One region of the Paenibacillus sp. Mc5Re-14 genome, then DNA from elsewhere that is predicted to be linked to it. Evidence: riboswitches for the same ligand, from Rfam matches in the RefSeq annotation. Region 1 holds a riboswitch; each other region holds the start of a gene.
What was found. Region 1 has a riboswitch for thiamine pyrophosphate ahead of thiC (phosphomethylpyrimidine synthase ThiC). Riboswitches for the same ligand answer to the same signal wherever they lie in the genome.
Positions count from the first base shown of each region.

Region 2: another riboswitch for thiamine pyrophosphate. It lies ahead of BN1546_RS06645 (ECF transporter S component); the one in region 1 lies ahead of thiC (phosphomethylpyrimidine synthase ThiC).
Region 3: another riboswitch for thiamine pyrophosphate. It lies ahead of BN1546_RS23540 (thiamine phosphate synthase); the one in region 1 lies ahead of thiC (phosphomethylpyrimidine synthase ThiC).
Region 4: another riboswitch for thiamine pyrophosphate. It lies ahead of tenA (thiaminase II); the one in region 1 lies ahead of thiC (phosphomethylpyrimidine synthase ThiC).

Region 1 covers NZ_CVPD01000001.1:1,654,906-1,658,039, reverse strand. Annotated here, with positions in the region: gene BN1546_RS07510 (alpha/beta hydrolase) at 1-221, opposite strand, end outside; gene BN1546_RS07505 (IclR family transcriptional regulator) at 520-1,263, shown strand; TPP riboswitch at 1,380-1,491, shown strand; gene thiC (phosphomethylpyrimidine synthase ThiC) at 1,714-3,134, shown strand, end outside.
Region 2 covers NZ_CVPD01000001.1:1,461,743-1,464,876, reverse strand. Annotated here, with positions in the region: gene BN1546_RS06655 (polynucleotide kinase-phosphatase) at 1-485, shown strand, start outside; gene BN1546_RS06650 (TatD family hydrolase) at 506-1,303, shown strand; TPP riboswitch at 1,346-1,455, shown strand; gene BN1546_RS06645 (ECF transporter S component) at 1,761-2,357, shown strand; gene BN1546_RS06640 (ABC transporter ATP-binding protein) at 2,357-3,134, shown strand, end outside.
Region 3 covers NZ_CVPD01000001.1:5,163,519-5,166,652, reverse strand. Annotated here, with positions in the region: gene thiO (glycine oxidase ThiO) at 1-1,107, opposite strand, end outside; gene BN1546_RS23540 (thiamine phosphate synthase) at 1,165-1,758, opposite strand; TPP riboswitch at 2,086-2,194, opposite strand; gene BN1546_RS23535 (ABC-F family ATP-binding cassette domain-containing protein) at 2,280-3,134, opposite strand, start outside.
Region 4 covers NZ_CVPD01000001.1:3,769,392-3,772,525, forward strand. Annotated here, with positions in the region: gene thiD (bifunctional hydroxymethylpyrimidine kinase/phosphomethylpyrimidine kinase) at 1-462, opposite strand, end outside; gene thiM (hydroxyethylthiazole kinase) at 459-1,304, opposite strand; gene tenA (thiaminase II) at 1,330-2,019, opposite strand; TPP riboswitch at 2,154-2,256, opposite strand; gene BN1546_RS17180 (NAD-dependent malic enzyme) at 2,327-3,134, opposite strand, start outside.

The DNA of each region.
Region 1 (3,134 bases):
TGCATCGGATTAGAGTATAATGGCGCGACGGTGGGATTCGTAAGCACCCAGGCGATGTAAGCATGCAAGGCAATAAAACAAAACAATAGAAAAAATACGACCGACAGCAGCAGAGCAATCACAACGTGCTTGAACCGCAGCATACGGGGATTAAAGAGTGGGGTGGACGGCTCCTGAACAGCGGTCTGTAGCTGAGCGTTGCGCTGGGATGTCGAAATCATGTAAGAGCCTCCTTATATAGAATTGATCTTCGAATCATAAAATTTAGGTATAATTCCACTTGAAAATAGTAGGGTATGTCCGTATAGATACCTATTATCGTATGATGGGTATTATCCAAAGTCAACGTCTGAACCGGAAAAGTAAAAATGATGCAAAGAATTGTCGATGTTTGTTCTTGTTCTGTAATATGGTTGTCACAAAAACATCGGTTTACAGTAGCCGCGACTATTCTATATAATTTATGTAACCATGTTTCATAGTGTGAAACGAATATGGATACAAGAGGAGCGGTTCACGATGGAAGACCGTAAATTAACCGTCCGCGCTGTAGAGCGTGCACTTGATATACTGCTGTGTTTTACCGCAGAATCTGATCTTGGTCTAACGGAGATTGCCTCCCAAATTGGTCTACATAAAAGCACTGTTCATCGTCTTTTGACTACGCTAGAGGATCGGGGATTTGTCGTTCGGAATGCCGAAACGGAAAAATATCGGCTTGGTTTTCGCATATGGGAGCTGTCGACGCATCTGTCCCAAAGCGATGAGCCGGCGGTGTTGTTACAGCCTGCAATGGAAGGACTGCGTGATCGCTTAGGGGAGACGGTCAGCTTGTACCTGCGGGATGGAAGCATGCGTATTCGCATACAAGCCGTGCAGAGCAATCAGGCGATCCGCAGGGTTGCTCCCGTGGGAGCGCGTATGCCGCTGGCTGTGGGAGCCTCCAGCAAGGTGCTGGCGGCCTTTATGCCGCCACAGGAGCTGGAGGTACTGCTAAGCAGTGAAGAATGGCCTCCCTCAGTAGATACTGAGGTATATAAAGCCCAGCTGCAGGACATTCGCGAGAAGGGGTATGCGACTAGCTATGAAGAACGTGAGCCAGGAGCTGCGGCTGTGGCCGCGCCTATTGTGAACCGAAAGGGGCAGGTCGCGGCGGCTTTATCTGTATCCGGCCCGGTCAGTCGACTTGCGCCTGAGACGCTGCATGATTTTGCTCCGGTTTTGATCGAAGCAGCTAAGGAAATGGGGCTTATGCTCCCGTAACAGTAATCAATACAAAAGGAAATCATACAAGGGTTGCCAAAGCTATAAATTTAAAGTAGTCTGATAGAGATGGCGGATGTCTGTTATAGCCGCCAATTCATGTGAATAGAAAGTATCACAGTTACTGGGGGAGCCTGTAATGCAGGCTGAGATGGAATCGGGCAAGATTCCGGACCCTTTGCACCTGATCTGGATCATACCAGCGTAGGGAAGTAATCGGCCATTGAAATGTATACGCAGCTGCTGTCTGCGGTGACGCATAGGGTTTTATTCCATGTGCGTGCTGTCTGGATAGCTGCCTCGTTTGATTAGCCGGTTCCCTAGGGAACCGGCTTTTTTGCATAGATCAGCGCCACCCTCGGAATGGTTCCGGATCGGTGTGTCATTTCAACGATACGGGAGGAATGGATCATGAAATCGATGGAAACCGAAGGAACAAAAGAAACAGGAATGAAATCAACAGCAGTAGAGAAGACAAGTGCGGAGCAATCCAGTAGGGTTAATTCTTTCCCGGGGAGCCGCAAGGTGTATATTCAAGGTTCTCGGCCGGACATTGCCGTGCCAGAGCGTGAAATCGCGCTGCATCCCACACATACGCCGCAGGGGATAGAGTATCATGAGCCACTGCGTGTGTACGATACCAGCGGTCCGATGACAGATGAAGCCTATCAGGTAGATATTCGTCAGGGCTTGCCACCATTACGGCGAGCTTGGGCACTGGAACGGGGGGATGTGGAGGCTTACGCGGGCCGCGCCGTCAAGCCGGAGGATAATGGACTGAAACCCGGCTCCAAACGGGAAACAGTGGAATTTCCCGGCGTGACTAACCGTCCGCTTCGGGCTTCACAAGGGCGCACTGTGACGCAAATGCATTATGCGCGGCAAGGGATCATTACGCCTGAAATGGAATTTGCGGCGATCCGTGAAGGAGTGGAGCCCGAGTTTGTGCGGCAGGAGTTGGCGGCTGGACGAGCCATTTTACCTTCAAATATCAATCACCCGGAAAGCGAGCCCATGGTCATAGGGCGCCATTTTCACGTGAAGATCAATGCAAACATTGGAAATTCCGCGGTTACGTCCTCCATCGAGGAGGAAGTGGAGAAGATGACCTGGGCGGTACGCTGGGGCTCAGACACCGTCATGGACCTGTCCACAGGTCGTAATATCCACACAACGCGTGAATGGATTATTAGGAATTCACCCGTACCGATTGGGACGGTGCCGCTATATCAGGCACTGGAAAAGGTGAACGGCGAAGCAGAGAAGCTGACGTGGGAGCTGTATCGAGACACACTGATTGAGCAGGCGGAGCAAGGAGTGGACTATTTTACAATTCATGCGGGAGTATTGCTGCGATATATACCGATGACGGCGAATAGAATGACGGGAATTGTATCCCGGGGCGGGTCGATTATGGCAGCTTGGTGCCTTGCGCACCATCAGGAGAACTTTTTGTATACGCATTTTGAAGAAATCTGTGAAATTATGAAAACCTACGATGTGGCCTTTTCTCTCGGGGATGGTCTGCGTCCGGGTAGTATCTATGATGCGAATGATGAAGCACAATTTGCAGAGCTGAAGACGTTGGGCGAGCTAACGCAAATCGCATGGAAGCATGATGTCCAGGTCATGATTGAAGGGCCGGGACATGTCCCTATGCACAAAATCAAGGAGAATGTGGATTTACAAATGGAAATTTGTAAGGAGGCTCCCTTTTATACTTTAGGACCGCTGACGACGGATATCGCACCAGGATATGATCATATTACCTCAGCTATCGGGGCGGCCATGATCGGTTGGTTCGGGACGTCCATGCTGTGCTATGTTACGCCGAAGGAGCACTTGGGTCTGCCGAACAAGGATGATGTCCG
Region 2 (3,134 bases), 190 kb from region 1:
TGGCCCACAGCGGACAGACGTTTTTTGACCAATCTCATATTTGGCATATGGAGCACAACCGGGAGCTGGCAGGACTGTCCTCTATATTTATGGAGACAGAGTATCGTGTCATCACGGATGAAACAAGCGAGGAAGAGGTCATTCGCTGGTGGAATGAGATGACAGAGGATGGTCATGAGGGCATTGTGATCAAGCCGGAACGCTTTTTGATGAAAAATCGGGACAAGATGATTCAGCCTGCAATCAAGGTGAGAGGCCGGAAGTACTTGCACATCATTTACGGTATGGATTATCTTGCCCCTGAGAATTTAAAACGTCTGAAGCAGCGTCGAACGAACAAAAAGGAGCGTCATGCCCTGATGGAAGGAGCGCTTGGCATGGAGGGCGTGGAACGTTTTGTCCGCAAAGATACGGTGGAGCGTATTCATGAATGCGTCCTTGCCGCGTTATCTCTGGAATCGGAGCCGATTGATCCGAGATTGTAGTTTGCGAAGGAGGGATTGAGATGGATAGGAGTACACCGTTGATTGATATTGGTGTGAACTTAATGCACCGTTCGTTTCATGCAGATCGGGAACAGGTGGTCGAGAGAGCAGCGGCTGTAGGGATTACACCGTTGATTATTACTGGAACCAGTGTTCGCAGTAGTCGAGAGGCTGCTCAGTATGCAGCGCGTTATCCTGGTCAGCTGTATGCTACAGCTGGCGTGCATCCCCATGATGCCAAAAATTGCAGCACAGATACGATTCAACAGCTCCGCCAACTCGCGATTCAGCCGCAGGTCGTATCCATAGGAGAATGCGGGTTGGACTATAACCGTGATTTTTCTCCGCGTGATGTACAGCGCCGATGGTTTGGAGAGCAGATTCAACTGGCGGGTGAGCTACATATGCCTTTATTTCTGCATGAACGAGATGCGCATGAGGATTTTGTCGCTATGTTACGAGAGCATCAAGAGCTTGTAGATAAAGCGGTGGTGCATTGTTTTACTGGCACTGCTCAGGAATTGCATACGTATGTGGAAATGGGACTGTATATCGGTATCACAGGCTGGATCTGTGATGAGCGGCGCGGCAAGCATCTGCGTGAGTTGGTGAGGGATATTCCGCTCGACCGGTTGATGATTGAAACGGATGCTCCGTTTCTGACCCCGCGTAATCTGCCTGTGAAGCCCAAAGAAGGGCGTAATGAGCCGATGTATCTCGCTCACATCGCCGCTACGATTGCTGAGTGCACAGGCCGCAGCATGATGGAGATCGAAATCGCGACGACGGAAACAGGCAAACGTTTCTTCGGATTATAGGATTGTCAAAGCCATAGATGTGGTATATATTATAGTGAATTAAAAAGCATTGTCGGGAGCTTGAGATAGTCAGGCTGAGAGGGTGGCCCTTGCCGCCGACCGTGAAATCTGATCTGGGTAATGCCAGCGTAGAGAAACCTAGAACACTATACAAGAAACAGGATTACCGCCTATTGGTGGCGACTAGTCGATGGATTCGTTTCATATCATATATCAAGTTAACGAGCTGCGGGTCTGTAAAAAGTTGCAGACGGACAAACGTGTCTTGTTTTGTACCTGACTTTGGCTCGGTTTCAGTGCAGTAGACTACTGTGCTATATGAGATATGTCGACAACTGATAATGTATGGTGATCATTTTATGACTGCGCATAAAGCTTGCCTGGAGATTCAGCTCCGGACAGGCTTTTTTTTATGGCCAGAAGGCCTATTTTAACGAAAAAGGGGAGCGTATCAACAATGAACACGAATGTAAGAGCGTCGAAAGGGCTGAAGCTGACTGATATTTTGGTCACGATTGTAATCTCCGTGGTGTTCGGGCTGGTCTACAAAATATGGGGACCTGCCTATGATTTAATGAAACCATTCGGTCTACACGCTGAGCAACTGATGTATGGCATGTGGTTTATGGCTGGCACGTTCGCTTATCTTATCATTCGCAAGCCGGGAGTTGCGATTTTGGCAGAAGTGGCCGCGGCAACAGTCAGTGCTTTTTTGGGAAGCGAATGGGGCATGTCCACCTTGTACTATGGTCTGCTGCAAGGCTTGGGAGCGGAGCTGTTCTTTGCGGCTTTTCTGTATCGGAACGCAAACCTGTGGGTCGTATCATTAGCTGCGGCAGGGGCGGCTGTCACTTCTTTGATTTTAGACTTCAGCTATGGGTATATTGATCAGCTATCGACCTGGAACTATGTTTTGTATATTGGATTTCGGATGATTGGCAGTATTGTGATTGCTGGGGTATTCGCTTTCTATCTGGCTAAGGCGCTGGAGGTAACCGGAGTTACGCGAAGTTTGAGACCGGCAACGGAACAAGATTATAAGGGGCTGGATTGATGAGCGCGGCCAACGAAGATGTGGTGGCTTCGATCACCCGTCTTCGTTTGAAATTTCCCGGTGAGCAAGAGCTGCTTTTCCACAATATGTCCTTATCTGTCCGCAAAGGGGAAAAGCTACTGCTGCTGGGTCCAAGCGGATGCGGCAAATCAACGCTGCTTCAGGTGCTGAGCGGACTGATTCCACGCACGATAGAAGTGCCTATGAAATACGATGCTGCTGTGATCCCGAGTCTCTCTGGTATTGTATTTCAAGATCCTGACACGCAGTTTTGTATGTCGTATGTAGACGAGGAATTGGCTTTTGTGTTGGAGAATAAACAGGTTCCAAGGGAGCAGATGCCATCCCGTATTCGCGAGCTGCTAATGCAGGTTGGTCTATCGACGGATGATATACACTTGCCCATTGCCAGCATGTCACAGGGAATGAAACAGCGGCTGGCGATTGCCTCTGTGCTGGCTATGGAGCCGGAAGTGCTTTTTCTGGATGAGCCGACAGCTTTGTTGGACGAGGAGGGCACGACACAGGTGTGGGATACCATTCGCAACATTTCGGCAGACCAGACGCTGGTGATCGTAGAGCATAAAATCAATGAAATTGTCCAGGATGTGGATCGAATTGTGGTGCTTTCTGATCAAGGAGAAATGATTGCGGACGGAAGGGCGGAAGAAGTATTTCATGTGCATCGGCAGGCATTATCCGAGTATGGCGTGTGGTATCCGGGGATATGGGATGAATCGTCTTCGCCGCGTTGGAGAGAGTCTGTGACGCAGCAGA
Region 3 (3,134 bases), 3.5 Mb from region 1:
TATTCCAAGTCCAGCTGCACCAGCCCCTTCAAGCATAGCTGCCATCGCTCGCCCAGTCGCATCACTAAGCAGGACACCGTTGCGATAATGCCCGACTGCAGCATAGACGCCCTCTACTCCAGGAACAGGGCCAATGAAAGGACTCCCCGCAGCTGCCTGCGGACGCAAGCCTGCCCATGCACGTACAAAAGAAGCTTCCTGTACACGCGGTAACCAGGCAGATGCACGTGCTAACAACCCCTTTAAGCCTCCTACGGTCACCTCTTTGTCATATTGATGCGGAAGACTCGTGGCACCAATCCAAAGCTCGTTATTCTGTTTAGGCACGAGGTAAATATCGTCAGCATAAATGGTATAATCTAACGGATGATCCTTCAAGGAGACTGCTACCGCTTCGCCCTTGACCGGGTATAGTGGATAATCAAACCCAATTTGTTCTAGCAAGTTCAAGCTGTCCAAGCCTGCGGCAATCACGACCTGATCACAGGAAAAAAATCCACTATCCGTTCGCACACCGCAAACTCGACCATCCTGTATGACCAGTTCCTCAGCTTGAGTTCCAGACCATATTGTTGCTCCCAGCACCGCAGCTGCCCCTGCATAAGCACGGCAAAGCTGGACAGGAGACACTTGTGTCTCCTTTGATCGGTAGATAGCCCCAATTACTTGATCTGCCAAGCCCGGAATCCGTCGGGCCAACTCCTTGGCATCCCACCAAATGGGACGATCATCCTCTCGCATATTCGCAGCATTCCAGCGTTTTTGGCCCTCTGCTTCCGAACGAAATGGGGTCACAAATCCTCCTGTACGAAAGTCCACTGAAATACCCGATAAACGTTCCAAATCACAGACAAGGTCAGGGAATGCATCTCGACTTGTACGGGCAAATCGTGCCAGCTCAAGGTCTGCAAACTCTTCACTTTCCGCTGCCAGCATTCCCACCGCTGCTCCTGATGCTCCCTCACCAGGGATCCATCGTTCCAGCATGATCGTACTGCGTCCCTCCTTAGCCACATGATAAGCAATGGAACTGCCGATCACACCTCCGCCTATGACCAAGCATTCAGCGTGTCCTATCGCTTTTTTCTCTGTATGTGTCTTTGACATATGTTCCGTGTCTCCTCTCCAGTAAACATTCTGCTTTCCCTTCGTCTCGTTTTCTTGCTACAGGTCGTGAACTACAAGATCTACCATTCGCCTATATTCCATCGCTGCTGCAACGGGTGACTTTGCTTCCCATATACCAGACATCACCGCAATTCCGCTTGCTCCAGCATGATAAAGCTCTGGAACATGATGGGGTTGTATGCCTCCCAGCGCTATCACCGGAATGTCCGACAATCTGCAAATGCGTTCAAGCTGTGCTATACCTCGCGGTACAAGACCGGCTTTACAATGGGTCTCATATACATGACCAAATAGTACATAGTCTGCTCCAGCCTGCTCGGCGGTCTGCACCTCCTCCAAGGAATGTACAGACACTCCACAGCGTGTACCCTCTGAAAGTAGACTTTTCGCATCCACCACAGATAACCCATTAGCTGGAAGCTGGACAGCTCCTGCCGAGGTAAGTAAAGCTACGTCCACGCGGTCATTTACTACAATTTGCCGCAAAGGAACTTCCTGCTTGATCATGCTACGAGTCAAAGAAAGCAAAGCAGAGGCACCCTTCTGTTTCGAACGTGCGTGTACATAATGAATATAAGGACAAATAGCGGCAGCCACTTGGGGTACATTCACACAGGAGACACTTTCCATCGTAATTACGTGTAATTCGATCTCATTTTCACCTCACTTGGACTAAAGAATATGAACTTGTGTTATCAAAAAAATCGTATTAGCTGAATCTATATTGTTTTAGCTCCATATTGGGTAATATCGGAGCCAGCCACATATACCAGCAATAATGAAAGGAGATTATATGTAAATCCGTCTACGGAAACTCGAACAAATGAAGATGAACGAAACGCAAAAAGCCACTTCCCAAAGGAAGTGGCTTGACAAACGTTCAAAATCAAACGGACTATTATATCCGTAAACGTATATCGTTCCCTGCGCAAACAAAAGTAAAGAGCTACCACTTTGTTTGTACAGTACTCACTTCCCTACGCTGGCATAACCCAGATCAGGTACAAAGGGTCCGAAATCCATTTATTTCGTCTCAGCCGCATGGGCGGCTCCCCTAGTGTGACTATTTTATTGTATCAGCTAAAGATAGCTTAGCATATTTTCCTAATTCTGCAAACCCCACCTTGTGTGAAATCTGTCAGAACTGGATTTTAGTTAACTTTACTAGACCACTCTTCTACATTCCACGTTTTGGTTACCCAATCCTCGTAAAAGTCCGGTTCGTGGGATACAAGCAATACGGTCCCTTTGTATTCCTTCAAAGCGCGTTTGAGTTCATCCTTTGCTTTGACATCCAAGTGGTTGGTAGGCTCATCAAACAGTACCCAGTTGCTCTCACGCATTAACAGTTTACAAAGGCGGACTTTAGCCTGTTCTCCACCACTAAGCGCAGACAAAGGCCGGGTGATATGCTCATTCTTCAAACCACAGCGCGCCAAATGCGCTCGTACTTCATGCTGATTCAAATGTGGAAATTCATTCCATACATCGTCAATCGGTGTAATTTTCTCTGCCTTTACTTCCTGCTCAAAATAAGCGGGCTGCAAGAAATCTCCTTGATAGGTTTTTCCGCTGATCGGAGGTATTTTCCCAAGAATGGTTTTGAGTAACGTAGACTTACCAACACCATTGCAGCCAACAATTGCGATCTTTTCGCCACGTTCGATCGTCATGGACATTTTAGGCAAAAGGGCATGAGTATAGCCAATTTCAAAGTCAATACCCTCAAAAACTGTTTTCCCGCTTGCACGGGCTTCTTTGAACTGAAAGGTTGGCTTTGCGGCTTCTTCAGGCTTATCAATACGTTCGATTCGATCAAGCTGCTTTTCACGGCTTTTTGCACGACCTGATGTAGATGCGCGCGCTTTATTGCGCTGAATAAAATCTTCCTGTTTCTTAATATATTCCTGCTGCTTCTCATATGCATCAATATGCTGGGCTTTGTTCAGATCCGCCATTTCAAGAAACTTTTCATAGTTAGCTGAATAACGGGTCATCTTAGCAAA
Region 4 (3,134 bases), 2.1 Mb from region 1:
AATGCTTATCCCGGTTAAGGCTTCCGCTTCCGGGATATTTGGTGTGACGACCAAGGCCAAGGGGAGCAGGTCGTCGTTCAAAGCCTGCACCGCTTCCGGTTGCAACAGCTTTGCGCCCCCTTTGGCAATCATTACAGGATCGACGACAACCTTTTCCCAGCCGAACTTTCGAATCTGCTCGGCCACAAGGCGGATGATGCCCGCGTCAAACAGCATGCCAGTCTTCAGGGCATCGACTCCAAGATCTGATCCTACAGCTTCGATTTGCTGCGCTGTTGCTTCCTGTGGCAACGGATATACACCGTGAACTCCCAAGGTATTTTGTACCGTAATGGCTGTAATAGCCGACATGCCGTATACGCCAAGCTCCTGGAAGGTTTTGAGATCGGCTTGAATTCCAGCTCCGCCGCCGCTGTCTGAACCGGCAATCGTCAGCGCTCTCGGTACATGCACGTCTCTCATCGCGCACCACCTGTTGTAGTTGTTCCAGCTTCACGGATCGTGACATGCCCCTCCAGCGAACCAGTATGTAGTTTGGCAAGCTCGTCGAGAAAGGCAATCTGGAAGCTGCCTGGCCCCAGTTTTGCGGTATGTGCTGCGGCTCGGGAAGCTGCTGCACCGTAAAATGCCAAACCTGCTGTACCTGCGAGCAGCAGGTTGGGTTCAATTGCTGCAAACGCACCCAACACAGAGGTCAGCAGGCAGCCTGTTCCGGTTACCTTCGTAAGCAGCGCGTCTCCGCCACTAATCAATCGTACTTCGACCCCATCGGTGATGACGTCCTCTTTTCCAGTGATGACAACCATGGTATGGAGCGTTTGTGCAGCCCGAACTGCCAGATCGACATTACTGCTGTCAGCACTGTTGCCTGCATCTACCCCTTTAATCTCTCGGACTTCTCCGATTAGATGGGCGACTTCGGCTGCATTGCCTCGCACTAGTGAGATTTTTACTTCTTTTAGGATCCGCAGTGCTGACTCGGTTCTAAAGCTCGTCGCTCCCGCACCAACCGGATCCAGCAGAACTGGAACACCATGAGCATTCGCTGATTGTCCAGCAATGATCATGGCATCTACCAGCTCGCGGTTCAGCGTACCGATATTTAACACGACGGCGCCCGCTATTTTTGCCATATCTGCTACTTCCTCGGGTGCATAAGCCATCACCGGGGAAGCGCCCAGCGCATACAGGCCGTTGGCTGTAAAGTTGGTGACCACCACATTGGTTATATTATGAACGAGGGGGTTGCTATTTTGTACCTTTGTCAGGAGATCCGAATAACTTTGTTCCCATATACTCATCATGTTTACCCTCTCTCATCTCTACTGATTATTCCAAGACCGTAGCGCGCATCTGGACGGGCCATTGTTCCTGCTTATAAGCCATATCCCAGAACATATATTCCAGCTGGCAGCTTAGCATAAAATGCTCAATCATCCGAGCTTGCTCGGCAGCCGTGGCGACATTCGCCCAAGCATCCACACGCTCGCGATATTTGGATGTTACATCTTCAATCTGGTTTCCATAGAAACAAATCCATTCATAGAATGGATGAGACTCGTCCGGTCTTACCTCATCCATTAGCCTGCGCCCAATCTCAAGATATGTCCATGGACATGGCAGCAGCACGGCCATGATTTCTCCAAGACTACCTTCATGTGCGACTGTCAGCATATGGCGGATATAATGATGAGCGGACGGAGCGAGTGCATATCCCTGCATCTCTTCATAGGTGACACCTGCGATAGCACAAAAGTTTTGATGTGGATGAACCTCGCTGTTGAGAATAAAAGAGATCTGTTCGTTAAATACAGCCATATCCTCCCGGCTTGTGCTTTTGGAGATCGCGATGCCGTAAATCCGCATGTAGGCGTTCAAATATTCAAAGTCTTGTTTTACATAGTGAATCAGCTGCTCCCTTGTTAAATTTCCTTCAGCAATACCTCTCACAAAGGGATGCTCATAAATGGCTTGAAAAATGCCATCCGCCTGCCGACGAAGTTCTTGCGAAAAACTCATTTCCCCACCTCCAATAAAAATGGAGAACAAGAAGTCCCGTAAGATACAATTCTCGGAACAACGCCAAAAAGCCGCCCCGAAAACTGGAGCGGCTTCAACATAGGTTCAATGCGCAAAAAACGCTTGAAACCTTATATACGAAGGCTCCACTTTCCTACGCTAGTACGAACTAGATCAGGTTCAAAGGGTCCAAGATTCATTCTTGTCTCAGCCATAGTGGCTCCCCTAGTGGACTTTCCTATTCTTTTGACTAATACTGTACATTCGTTCCTAGGTTATGTCAAACTGCTTTGATTCCGGTCAAGGATTAATGAGGGTGCTGGATTACACTTTCCACGGCTTTGACCCTTACATATTCCGGTTTCCACATCGCATCCCGAATGGCTTGTTCAATATCTGAAATGTGTGCCTGAGCTACCTGATCCTGAATTGCAGCCTTCGCTACCGCAACCGCAACCGCGAACGAAACATCACGTAATTTTCGGATATGGGGCAGCAGTGCACCGCCAAGTTCATTCGAATCTACGGCGTTGGCAACGGCATCAGCTGCTGCGGTAAACATAGAAGGGGTAATTCTTTTGGCCTTGACCACAATTGCGCCCAGACCTAGCCCCGGGAAGACAAAGGCATTATTCGCCTGTCCAATTTCAAACTTCGTACCGTTATAGGTGACGGGCTCAAAGGGACTTCCGGTAGCAATCAATGCTTTGCCATCAGTCCATCGTATCAAATCTTCGGGTACCGCTTCAGCAAGGTTGGTAGGATTAGACATGGGCATAATGATCGGTCGTTCCACATGCTTTGCCATTTCCTTGATAATCTCTTCAGAAAAGGCACCCGCTACACCGGAAGTTCCAATCAAGATTGTGGGTTTTACCTGACGGATGACCTCCAGCAACGGTATTTTATCATCTTCCGATCGGGCCCATGAGCTGATTTCTTCCTTTTTACGCACATATGGTTTCTGATAATCCAGTACATCTTCCATATCGTCTGTTAACAGCCCGCGATAATCATAGGCCCAAAATGCCTTGAATGAATCTTCTTCAGGAAGCCCGTCCTCGATCATTGCACCCCGTATTTGGTCGGCGTTACCGATTCCTGCTGCCCCTGGA